One region of the Peribacillus sp. NPDC096540 genome, then DNA from elsewhere that is predicted to be linked to it. Evidence: predicted binding sites of a transcription regulator. Region 1 holds the regulator's gene; the other holds the start of a gene.
The links. Region 1 encodes LexA, which represses DNA repair genes until DNA is damaged. Its sites were predicted from a motif close to CGAACATATGTTCG; they were not measured.
Positions count from the first base shown of each region.

Region 2: a site for LexA is predicted at 3,996-4,009, ahead of uvrB (excinuclease ABC subunit UvrB). Genes of this name have one in related genera too.

Region 1 covers NZ_JBNNTG010000008.1:61,322-68,184, reverse strand. Annotated here, with positions in the region: gene ACQKMR_RS09870 (esterase/lipase family protein) at 1-536, shown strand, start outside; gene ACQKMR_RS09865 (hypothetical protein) at 736-1,023, opposite strand; partial or broken gene ACQKMR_RS09860 (alpha/beta fold hydrolase) at 2,012-2,994, shown strand; gene ACQKMR_RS09855 (response regulator transcription factor) at 3,022-3,693, shown strand; gene ACQKMR_RS09850 (ATP-binding protein) at 3,690-4,676, shown strand; gene ACQKMR_RS09845 (hypothetical protein) at 4,998-5,120, opposite strand; gene lexA (transcriptional repressor LexA) at 5,318-5,941, opposite strand; gene yneA (cell division suppressor protein YneA) at 6,097-6,408, shown strand; gene ACQKMR_RS09830 (YneB family resolvase-like protein) at 6,428-6,863, shown strand, end outside.
Region 2 covers NZ_JBNNTG010000001.1:171,119-177,981, forward strand. Annotated here, with positions in the region: gene ACQKMR_RS00735 (FecCD family ABC transporter permease) at 1-611, shown strand, start outside; gene ACQKMR_RS00740 (YceI family protein) at 719-1,252, opposite strand; gene ACQKMR_RS00745 (catalase) at 1,968-3,503, shown strand; gene ACQKMR_RS00750 (CsbA family protein) at 3,694-3,924, shown strand; gene uvrB (excinuclease ABC subunit UvrB) at 4,141-6,126, shown strand; gene uvrA (excinuclease ABC subunit UvrA) at 6,133-6,863, shown strand, end outside.

The sequences.
Region 1 (6,863 bases):
TATACACAGCCTCAGATGATGTAGCAGTAGAATTAATTTCTCCATCTAATCAAACATATTTACCTTCCATACAAGTAAACTCTGCTGAGAATGAATCTTCCTTATTTTCTGGTGCAACTATCCAAACATTTAAAAGAAATAACCTTGAAGTTGGAAACTGGAAGGTACGAATGAAGACAATGTCACCAAAAGATGCATTCCTATTTACAGCACAATTTAATGAAAAGGATCCCATTACATTAAGTATGTCCGGGAAAGTAAAACAAAAGGATGCAAAATTCTTAATAAAGACTCCGATGAAAGTTAAAGATAAGTCTACTAGCACCACCTTTACTGTTCATCTTATTGATGAAAATGGAAATGAAATTGCCAAAAATAGCTCAATAAAGGAAATTGATACAGAGAATTTTTCTGGTGCCTTTCCAGAAGTGCCTAAATCAGGTGTTTATAATATAACGATTGATGTAAAAGAAAAAAATATAGATGGAACTGAAAGAACTCGTACTTTGATTCGCTCAGTCTATATTGAAAAATAGTAATGATGAATTAGGAAATAGCCATCTCTTTATTGAGAGGAGCGATATGCAGAAGCAAAAAATGTAGTCTGACTATAAATCTATATAGTGTTATGGATACTGCATGGGGTAACCTAACAGGCACCAACTTGAATTCGAGAGGAGAAAGGGGTAGTGAGAATTTTTACATCTGCTTCTAAGCGCCCAACCCGCTGTATTCTTAATCCTTATTTGGATTAGACGCTCTATATGACAAAATGGCAGTTTTGAGTGCAGCATAATTGCCTATGCTTGCGTAACCATAGAACCAGCCCATGAAAATGCCTGCAACAATGTGATGACGATGGCTGATGAAAATGGAAATGATTAACCCTAGAACTATAGCAATTGTAGGTACGAATTTTGAAGGAATATGAAACATGACCTTCAAAATTTGAGTCAAGATTATGATAGTTGGAATGGCTATTACTGCATCCCAAAAATTCGTATGGATGGTTGGAAAATCCAAATAATAACACCACTTTCAGAAGAAGTAAAGGAAGGTTCATTGAATTAATTTTTACCATCTTTAATGTATTTATACCTTCAGTATTTAGACAAATAAAGTGGAATATTTAAAGGCTCCCGATATGAATGGTTTGAGGGTTTTTCATAGTTCAAATAAAAAAACTTTGAATCAAAAAAAATAGTGGATACTATGTTCAATATGACATAGACTATCCACTATTTTTTTACATACCATAATTTCTCTGCATACTATTTATCCCTAATATTAAATGTCTACTATATAAGAGATCCATGAGAAAGGGATTTTATTTTATTAACAGCGTCTCGTGTAACGAAAGCAACTCTGTACAACAATGTAGTTAATCGTGAACGGATTGAAGTATAAAAGCAGCAACAATCACAAGCATCTACACCAAAACAAGTTTAATGAGAAATGAATGAGAGCAGCAAGGATGCCCTTATTGAATCACTTTAACGTAAGATAAAAGTTAGAAGATGATTAACAAGCAACTTAGGGACCAATGAAAGTAGCTTACGCAGAGGTATATAAAAAGATTAAGTATCAATTGGAGAAAATCGCCTTTCCTGTTTGTCTTCTTTTCAACTACCATGAAAATAAGTTTCTTTAAGAATGGAAAAATGACAATACATAAGAAGACCCTGCTCAATCGTTAAAAAAAAGAGGAGAGCGTTAATTAATTAGTCTATGGATTAGGGTTGACTGGATTAAGGTCAGTATCAGTATTGACACTGCCTAACCAATTTCATTCTCTGTGGTGCAGCACTGATTTTGTGCTGCATGGATGACTAACGGGCATGTTAATGGAGGAACTCCTTGTGAAAATTAGAGGAATTTGAAATAATTGTTAGTGGACAATTGAGAGTTTAATGGAAGCATAGCGTGTATGAGGAAAAGTTTTGTGAAAAATTCATTAGAAATTTATTTTTCTATTTTATCCTTTCAATATAACTTGAAAGGAGATTTTTTTATGAAAAGAGCATTTAGAATCTTTAAGAGAATACTTGTAATCATTTTCGTTTCGACATTGTTAATAGGAGTAGCAATTTTTACTTACCATCATTATCAATTGAATCAGGAATCAGAATTAATAAAAAGTAAAGGAACATTAGTCGATATTAAAAACAAAAACATCAATGTATATGAAGAAGGGGAAGGAAAAGAAACATTTGTGTTTATGCCAGGGGCAGGTATAGCTTCGCCCGTGTATGAAATGAAAGGACTTTATAGTAAATTTTCTAAAGAAAATAAAGTGGCTGTGGTGGAAAGGGCTGGTTATGGGTATAGTGACGTTTTTCACGACAGAAGAGATATAGATACCATTTTAAAGCAAACTAGAGAAGCCTTAGTTGAGAGTGGGAATAAACCGCCCTACATACTAATGCCTCACTCTATTTCGGGTATAGAAGCTATCTACTGGGCCCAAAAATACCCGGACGAGATCAAAGGTATCATCGGTCTAGATATTGGCTTGCCCCAAGATTACGTTACACATAAAATGAACCTTGCTGACTCCTTGATGATAAGAGGAAGGAATCTACTTACGGGAATAGGTGTTCACAGGTTATTTCCGAGTGCAACGTATGATCCTGAAGTAATAAAACAAACGTTTTTATCTGTAGAAGAAAAAGAAATTTTTAAGGCTATATCTTATAGAAAAGCATTTAATGAAGATATGAAAAAGGAAATCTTACAAAGTTATCAAAATTCGAAAAATCGACTGAACTACAACTTCCAAAGAATACGCCTATTCTATTTTTATCTGCTTATACAGATCAAAATAAAGACTCGGAATATACCATACAGAAGAACAAAAACTATAAAGCATTCGCAGAACAGGTCACCATATCGAAAGTAGTGAAAATCAATGGGAAACACTCTCTTTATCTTTATGCACCAGAAAAGATACACCAGCTTACCATGGGGTTTATCAATAAAATAGAAAAAAGATAAAATTAATTTTAGACGGAAGGTTTTTAAATGAAAGGATATAACATTCTTATTGTTGAAGATGATCTTATGATTGGAGATATATTAAAAAAAATTTTAGAAAGAGAGGAATATAATGTCTGCTGGAAAACCAGCAGCAGTGGAGTATTTGACGAAATAAATGAAATAGATATGGTCGTAATGGATGTGATGCTACCTGGTGAAGATGGCTATCAAATTACTAAGAAAATAAAGGGTTTAGGATTAAGCATACCCGTTATTTTTTTGTCTGCTCGAAATGATATCGATAGCAAACTACAAGGTTTAACCATTGGAGAAGATTACTTGATCAAACCTTATGACCCGCGTGAGCTATTACTAAGAGTACAGAAGCTGTTAGAGAATAATTATGGTACTTTCACACAAATCAAGCATGTATACATTAATGCAGATACGAAACGGGTCTATATTCAAAATGCTCATCATGAAGCAGCTTTCACTGCTATTGAACGTAAACTATTTTTTTACTTGTATGATAATCGGGATAGAATCTTAAGCAAAGATCATTTCTACAATTATTTATGGCAGCTTGAAGATAGAAACCCAAATATCATTAATGTCCATATAAAAAAAATCAGAGCAAAAATTAAGGATGATAAAGGTGAGATCATTCAAAATATATATGGAGAAGGGTACAGAATGAATACCTACATAAAAAAATGAAGCTAAAGAAAAAATACCAATTATTATTAACATTAGTAATAATCAGTGTTCCGTTATCATTACTGATCATGAACTTTATTGCGTTAGGAATATACAAGATTGCCTCTGCCACTAAGAATCAGAATGTTCCCTTTCATGAATCTTTCGCTTATCCAACTATGTATGTATTATTTTTCCTATCTTTTCTCTTATTAGCCTTTCTATTTTCTAGATCTATTCATTCATTATTAAATAAGATAACCTTACTGAATAAAACCATCAAGAATTTAGCTAGTAATGAAAACATTCCTGAAAAAATAGACATTAAAAGTGATGACGAAATTGGGGAACTTATCCACTCTGTAAATTTATTAATTGAGAGAACTACGTACAGGGAAATAGAAATGAAACAACAAGAGGGTCTACAAAGGGAATATTTGAATAAATTAAGGCATGATATTAATACCCCATTAACAGCCATTCGATTACAGTTATTCTATTTAGAAGGTGAACATCCAACTCTTGCACTAGAATCTCTATATCAACAAATACAATATATAGCTGATTTAACAGATGAAGTTCATATGGAATCTGTCGACTCATTAGATACATCTTATATTATGAGAAGTGAAGTAAATATCAATAATTTGTTAAAAGGAATGGTGAGAAAGTGGGCTTACTTGTATAGTATTAATGATATTGAATTATCCTTTCGTCCCTTAGATGAAGATTTAGTATGGATGAGCCATGATCTATGGCTACAAAGATTATTTGATAACGTCTTCCAAAACACGCTAAAACATTCAAACGCTGATAAACTTGAGGTCATCATTCATCAGGGTGTTATTTCTATAAGAGATAATGGAAAAGGTTTTGATTGTAGAGAAGAACATAAGGGACTCGGATTAAAAGTAATCGAAGACCTTGCTAAGGTTCTCAACATAAAATATACTGTACATTCAAATTCGGCCGGAACCTTATTTAATTTTACAATTGAAACCTAAGGATATAGATATTTGTGCAATTTTAGTAATGCAGTAAAAGCATCTTCTTCGTTTTCATACAATTAAACGATCTTCTAATTAAATAAATAGGCATTGAACAGTAATACTATATTGTTAATAACGTAAGTCATGTTTCTTAAATATAGGGCGTATTTGTTGAACAAGAAGTATAAGGGCGAAACATATTATATTGACTAATATGTTTCGCCCTTAATTTTTACGATCTAGTTCTTGATAATCGCAATAGGCTTTTGTTAATAGGATGTAAATCTTCCCAAAGCTTCTATTAAACCATCTATTTTTTTTAAAAATTTATTGCATTCAAAAAATCAAAACGTCTACGATTTGAGCATGTTTCGGAAGTAAGTTTCTTGGAGAGTCTTCCGTTTCCCCGTTTACAACGGCTAGTTCACCTTCAAAAGGATCAATAGTGTCCTTAACCACCCTTTTTCACCGTCATATCTCCTTTTAGATAGGGTCAAAAATTCTCGTGCCATTATATGTCAAAAAGAAAAGGTAAATACTCCTATAAAAGATTTCTACTAAAAAATGAAAATTTACGAAAACATAGTCTTCCATATGCATATTGAAGGAATATGGGACATAAATTAGACAAACAAAAAAAAGCGCAGTTAGCGCTTTTAGTGTATTTGTCTATACAAGCCTATTACTTTTCCAAGTATCGTGACATCTCTTAAAATAATTGGTTCCATATTTGAATTTTCAGGCTGAAGCCGTATGTAATCCGGTTCCTTAAAGAATCGTTTTACCGTGGCTTCATCATCTTCAGTCATGGCTACTACGATATCTCCATTATTGGCACTGCTTTGTTGTTTCACGATGACATAATCTCCATCATGAATTCCTGCTTCAATCATACTTTCTCCCATGATTTCGAGCATGAATACATGATCATCATGCGGAACCATACTTTCGGGAAGCGGGAAGTATTCTTCTATGTTCTCAATGGCGGTTATCGGCATGCCTGCGGTTACTTTTCCAAGCAACGGTACGTTAACGACATTAGTCTTAGGTATAGTGCTGGCTTCCTCTATGTTTAAGATTTCAATGGCCCTCGGCTTAGTAGGATCACGTCTGATCAGTCCTTTACTTTCCAGACGAGATAAATGTCCATGTACCGTTGAACTTGATGCAAGTCCCACTGCTTCGCCAATCTCTCTTACGGAAGGTGGATACCCTTTTTGGCGAACCTCTTCTTTAATGAAATCAAGAATATCTTGCTGCCGTTTTGATAGTTTAGTCATATGTGCACCTCTTCTCCAAAGTTCTTTGCTTTATTATAGCATGGCCCCTATTTCTATACAAACATAAGTTCGAATTTTGTTGTTGACTGAAACAAACGTTCGTACTATAATCTGGTTATAAGATACGAACGAACATTCGCCTTGGAGGGATATCTATGAAAAAGTTGTACAAAAATTATATTTATACGATTCTATTAGCGGGATCAGTATTTATCTTTTCAATTTTATTCTCCTGCACATTAGACAAAAATCAAAATAATAATTTTCTTTCAATAGAAGTAAATGAAGGTGATACCTTATGGGAGATTGCCGAAAAATATGAAGAAGCTGATTTGACAAAAAAAGAATTCATTGGTTGGATAGAAGAGCACAACGAAGTCAGGGCAGATTCAATTAAACCTGGCCAAGTCATTGTCATTCCGGTTAAAAGTGAGAAACTTGTTCAGAATTTGGCCAGTCAGCAGTAAGTAGTAAAGGTAGGGTATTATGAAAGCAGTAATCTATTGTAGAGTAAGTACGGAAAAAGAGTCGCAGGAAACATCGTTAGCAAGGCAGGAAGATGAATTAGTCAAATTGGCAGAGAAAATGGATATGGAAGTAGTCTCTATTATAAAAGAGCAAGCAAGCGGTTACGAATTAAACCGTGACGGTATTTTTGATATGCTTGATCTATTTAAAACTCAAGAGGCTGAAGTTCTATTAATTCAAGACGAAACGAGACTAGGAAGAGGAAATGCAAAAATTGCTTTGTTTCATGTCGTTCTTAAAGAAGGCGTTAAAATCTATACACTTTCCCATGACGGGGAACTGGAGCTATCGGATTCAGATGCCATGGTTATCCAAATAGTCGGAATTGTGGAAGAATATCAAAGGAAACTACATAATTTAAAAATTAAACGCGGGATGTTACGAGCAGTGGAAA
Region 2 (6,863 bases), on a different contig from region 1:
TTGTTGCATTACTTGTTTATTTCTTAGCATGGAAAAATGGAGTTCCCCCAATAAGGCTTGTATTGATTGGGATAGGAGTCATGGCTTTAATGAAAGCCCTCACTACTTTGATGATGATTCTTGGTCCAATCTATCAAGCAAGCCAGGCAAACCTTTGGATTACAGGATCAGTGTCTAACTCTAGCTGGCAAAATATCGCCGTGCTTGCACCATGGACCATCCTATTTCTTTTACTAGCTTTTCTTTATGCAAGAAATATTAATTTACAGGAGCTTGGTGATGACTTGGCAACTGGGCTTGGAGGGCAAGTTCAAAAACAGCGATTTACATTATTGATGATCAGTACGGCTTTGATTGGTGGTTCTACTGCTTTTGCAGGAGGTATTGGCTTTGTTGGATTAATGGCTCCTCATATGGCTAGAAGATTGGTAGGTTCAAGTTTTGGAGTGTTATTACCGACTTCAGCCTTGCTCGGCGGTATACTAGTTATGATCGCAGATTTGATTGGACGAACCTTATTTTCACCACTAGAGATACCTGCAGGTGTCTTTACAGCAAGTATTGGGGCTCCATACTTTATTTACTTACTTTATAAAACGAGGAACTCATAAATGCTAAAATATGAGGGAGCAGGAAATAGGGCAGGATATTTATAATACCTGATCTCGTTATCAAAAATAAAAGAAGCAGCTATCCTAACGGATAGCTGCTTCTTTTATTAGGCTTCTTTAGCTGCTTCGATTTCAATGGTAAGTGTGATTTGGTCGCCTATAAGAACGCCGCCTGTTTCTAATGCTGCATTATAGGTTAAACCATAATCGCTGCGTTTGACTTTCCCTTTTCCGCTAAATCCTGCTTTTTCATTTCCCCATGGATCTTTTCCTTGACCTTCAAACGTAATAGCGAATGTTTCTTCATTTGTTATTCCATTAAGGGTTACATCACCCGTCACATCGTACTCATCATCACCTGTTTTCACAATTTTCGTTGACTTAAACGTTAAAGTCGGGTTTTTTTCTACATCAAAAAAGTCAGCTGAAAGCAAATGATTATCTCGGTCTGCATTACGTGTGTCGATACTTGCCACATCTACAGTAAAATCTATTTCAGCTGTTGTTAAGTCAGATGGATTTGCAGAAATGTTTGCCTCGAATTTATTAAAACTCCCTTTTACTTTTGCGATCATCATATGTTTTACAGAAAATTCAATAGCACTGTGGGTTGGATCAATTGTCCATTTTGTATTTGTCATTGTTTTTTCCTCCTAATATATGAATCTTGAATATATATATCTTTAATTTGAGATATTTGAACGTAATGTAATTATAAAAGGTTAGCTAACTAGTGTCAACTGGAATTTTTCCTGAATTTTGAAAAACGCACAAAAAACCTGTGCCAATTTTATGAGGCGCAGGCCTTTTAATACTTTATTTTTTATAAAATAAAACTAACTGTCTTTATTAATTGGGCTCTTTCTTTTCTTCATGAATAGCGACTTTACTTGGCCAGAAGGCACGGCACCCAAGTAGTGCGGTAATCGCTGGAACAAGGAATGGACGAACGATGAACGTGTCCATTAACCATGCCTGATGGCAGCATAGCCTTTTTTAGTTGTCTACTTGAAAGGGGTAAGTCCAGAATAGATTTCCATTCAAAGCTTTTTATTGATTATAAAAATTTTAACTCAAAGTATACAATCTGAAACACCCAAACTTGAAAGACCACGGTACAAAAACGGGAAATTTCCAGGTTATTTAGGAAAACAAGCTGTTATATTTATCTCCGATCCAACACTACTTTTTTCCTTAATCTTGAAGAACTTGGTCTTACATTATCTGAATAATGTTGAAGAAAGAAGAGTAAGATTTGGGGATTAGGGGAAGGTAAAGTGTATTGTGGATTTTATTAGTAAAGGAGGAAATATTTTGTTTGGAAAATCAAAAAAAACAAATGATAAGTCTGAAAAAATGTTAACAAACCGACAAGGGCACCCCATCACTAATAACCAGAGTATCCGAACGGTCGGCAACAGAGGCCCAAGTACACTAGAGAACTACGACTTCCTGGAGAAGATTAGTCACTTTGATAGAGAACGGATTCCAGAGCGGGTCGTGCATGCCCGCGGTGCAGGCGCCCATGGCTATTTTGTTCCGACTGGCAAAGCAGGGGACGAGCCGATTTCAAAATATACGAGAGCTAAGGTATTTCAGGAAGAGGGTAAAAAAACACCAGTATTCGTCAGGTTTTCATCTGTAATTCATGGAGGGACTTCACCAGAAACCCTACGTGACCCCCGTGGATTTGCTGTTAAATTTTATACAGAAGATGGAAACTGGGATCTTGTCGGAAATAACCTGAAAATTTTCTTTATCCGTGATGCCATGAAATTTCCGGATTTGATTCACGCTTTTAAGCCCGACCCGGTCACGAATATACAGGACGGGAGAAGAATTTTTGATTTTTGCTCAAGCTCTCCAGAAACATTTCATATGATTACGTTTTTGTTCTCCCCTTGGGGCATTCCTGCTAACTACCGCATGATGCAGGGATCTGGTGTTAATACCTATAAATGGGTGAATGAAGAGGGCAAAGCAGTCCTTGTTAAGTATCACTGGGAACCTAAACAAGGGATCAAGAACTTGACACAGAAAGAGGCTAATGAAATTCAGTCTACGAACTTCAATCATGCCACACAGGATTTATATGAAGCAATCGAACGTGAGGAATATCCGGAATGGGATCTCAACGTACAGATTATGAGTGATGATGATCACCCTGAATTGGATTTCGACCCGCTAGATGATACAAAGATTTGGCCAAAAGATGAATTCCCATGGCTGCATGTTGGTACGATGGTATTGAATAAAAATCCGGAGGACTATTTCACTGAAGTGGAGCAGGCTGCATTCGGTACGGGCGTCCTAGTAGATGGACTAGACTTCTCGGATGACAAGATGTTACAAGGGCGTACGTTCTCGTATTCTGATACACAACGTCACCGTGTAGGAGCAAATTATCTTCAATTACCGATTAATGCACCGAAAAAACCAACAGCAACCAATCAAACTGGTGGACAAATGCAATATGAAGTTGGCAGAGGAGATCAAAGTCCTCATATCAACTACGAACCATCAACTGTAGGCGGTTTAAAAGAAGCCAAGCAAACCGGCAAAGAGTATACACCTTTTATAGAAGGAAAACTTGTTCGAGAAACAATTGATCGCCAAAGCAATACGAAACAGGCTGGTGAAACATTCCGTGAATTTGAAGATTGGGAAAGAGATGAATTAATCTCCAATCTTGTGTCAGCATTAGCTCCTGCAGATCCACGCATTCAGGAAAAAATGGTTGCTCTTGCAGAGGAGGCTGATGAAGAATACGGTCGCAGACTGAAAGAAGGTTTAGATTCAGTTTCAAAACATACAGAGTCTTCAAAACCTATGGGAGGGACGGATAAACCAGAGGAAGGAGCTAGAAAAGGACATGACTCAGATCCGTATTAACAGGTGGAAAAGAGGCAAACTTCCTTCTTAGAAGGGGTTTGTCTCTTTTCTTATTAGAAAAACATTTGTAAACGTGGTGGAGCAACCTTTCGAACAATTATTAAATATAGTAGGAAATAGATTGGCAAAAAACTTCAGAATCATTTAAACTGAAACTATTCTATTTTTCTCTTATAAAGGAGATGAAAAAATGATTAAATTCCTTTCTGCCCTTTTCTTTCCTTGTCTACTTGTTATGCTTTTTTCAAGGGTCACCTATAATTATATCGTGGGTCTTGTTTTAACAGTTGCGTTGATTACAGCTTCTGCATATAAAGGTTATACGCATACAAATTTATTAATCATCGTTGACGCACTGTCACTGACAGTGGGATTTTGGTTGTCAAAAAGAATGATGAAACGAACATCAAAGAGCGCCTGACATAAAGGTGCTTTTTTTGTACTTCTTCTTGTTATCACTCTTGGCATCTAAAGAATATAAAAACTAAAAATAGAATGGACGTTCGCTTTTTGCTGGTTTGTTTTGAGGCTATTGTGGTAGAATGTGTATATATACTTACTTAAACCGGAATAAATAGAAGGGATATAGTATATCCCTTATTTTATATAAAAATATTTCAGTAGGAGGCTATGCTTGGTGAAGGATAAGTTTGAGTTAGTCTCAAAATACTCTCCTCAAGGAGATCAACCTGCGGCAATAGAAAAGCTTGTCGATGGTGTAAAAGAAGGAAAGAAAATGCAGACATTGTTGGGAGCAACGGGTACAGGGAAAACATTTACCGTTTCTAATGTAATTCAACAAATCAATAAACCGACGCTTGTCATTGCCCACAATAAAACGCTGGCAGGGCAGCTTTATAGTGAGTTCAAAGAGTTTTTTCCTAATAATGCTGTTGAATACTTTGTTAGCTATTACGATTACTACCAGCCAGAAGCCTATGTGCCTTCCACTGATACATTCATTGAAAAAGATGCAAGTATCAATGATGAGATTGATAAACTACGTCACTCGGCGACATCCTCTTTGTTCGAACGAAAAGATGTGATCATCATTGCCAGTGTTTCTTGTATTTATGGATTGGGTTCTCCAGAAGAGTATCGGGAGATGGTGGTATCTCTCCGCACAGGCATGGAGATAGATAGAAATGCATTGTTGCACAGACTTGTGGACATTCAATATGAGCGGAATGATATTGCATTTCAACGGGGGACTTTCCGGGTTCGTGGTGACGTGGTCGAAATTTTCCCGGCCTCCCGCGATGAACATTGTGTACGGGTCGAGTTTTTCGGGGATGAGATTGATCGTATTCGTGAAGTCGATGCCCTAACCGGTGAGATTACTGGTGAACGGGAACATATCGCCATTTTTCCAGCTTCCCATTTCGTAACTCGTGAAGAGAAAATGAAGATCGCCGTTCAAAATATCGAAGAAGAGCTGGAAGTACGATTGAAGGAATTGCGGGAGGATGAAAAACTGCTTGAAGCTCAGCGCTTGGAGCAGCGGACCCGTTATGATTTAGAAATGATGCGGGAAATGGGTTTTTGTTCGGGTATCGAGAACTATTCACGCCATTTAACCCTCCGTCCCTCAGGTGCAACACCATACACCTTGATGGATTACTTTCCAGAAGACTTTCTATTAGTTGTGGATGAATCACACGTAACCCTTTCACAAATCAGGGGCATGTTCAATGGAGATCAGGCTCGTAAGCAAGTGCTCGTTGATCATGGCTTCCGCCTGCCTTCTGCAAAAGATAACCGTCCACTCCGATTTGAGGAATTTGAAGAAAAGGTTCATCAATCTATATTCGTCTCGGCAACTCCGGGACCATTTGAACTCGAACACACACCGGAAATGGTTCAGCAGATAATCCGTCCTACTGGCTTGCTAGATCCTACGATTGAAGTACGACCAATTGAAGGCCAGATAGATGACCTAATAGGTGAAATACAGGAGCGGGTTAAAAAGAATGAACGGGTACTAATTACGACCTTAACGAAAAAGATGTCTGAAGACTTAACTGATTATTTAAAGGAAATTGGAATCAAAGTTCAATACCTGCATTCAGAGGTAAAAACATTAGATAGGATAGAAATCATCCGAGAATTACGAATGGGCAAATACGATGTGCTAGTTGGAATCAATCTTTTGCGTGAAGGTTTGGATATTCCGGAAGTGTCGTTGGTTACGATTCTCGATGCTGATAAAGAAGGCTTCCTTCGCTCAGAGCGTTCACTCATTCAAACGATGGGCCGGGCTGCTCGTAATGCCAGCGGCCACGTTATTATGTATGCCGACCGTATTACGAATTCGATGGAACTTGCTATTAATGAAACGAAGCGGCGCCGTGAAATTCAGGAAAGATACAATAAGGAGCATGAAATTACACCGCAAACCATTCAAAAGGACATTCGTGACTCCATCCGGGCTACTCATGTAGCCGAAGAAGGAGAAGAGTATAAAGAAGACCTTGCTCCAAGCCTCGCGAAGCTGCCTAAAAAAGAGCGCGAAAAAGTGATGGTAAGTATGGAAAAAGAAATGAAGGAAGCAGCAAAGGCACTGGACTTCGAACGGGCTGCCGAGCTGCGTGACTTATTACTAGAGTTAAAAGCGGAAGGGTGACGAAACATGGCAATGGAGAAAATTGTGATAAAAGGCGCAAGGGCCAACAATTTAAAGAATATTGATGTCACGATACCTAGAGATAAACTCGTCGTGATAACAGGGTTATCCGGTTCTGGAAAGTCTTCCTTGGCTTTTGATACGATTTATGCAGAAGGTCAAAGACGTTATGTAGAATCACTGTCCGCTTATGCCCGTCAGTTTTTAGGCCAAGTGGATAAACCGGATGTCGATGCGATTGAAGGGTTGTCACCGGCGATTTCTATAGATCAGAAAACGACGAGCCGGAATCCTCGTTCAACTGTGGGGACTGTCACGGAGATTTATGATTATTTAAGATTGCTATATGCTCGAGTCGGCAGGCCAACCTGTCCGATTCATCATATAGAAATTACCTCTCAAACGATTGAGCAAATGGTAGATCGCATCCTTGATTACCCTGAGAGAACCAAGCTTCAAGTATTGGCACCGATTGTTTCAGGTAGAAAAGGAACGCATGTAAAAGTTTTAGAAGAAGTAAAAAAACAAGGGTATGTCCGCGTTCGGGTGGATGGAAAGATGCACGATCTTAGTGAAGAAATCACTCTTGAAAAGAATAAAAAGCATTCTATAGAAGTCATTATAGACCGAATTGTTATTAAAGAGGGAGTCATGTCACGGCTTGCGGATTCACTAGAAAGTGCTTTGAAGCTTGGTGAAGGAAAAGTCATAATTGACGTTATGGGTGAAGAAGAACT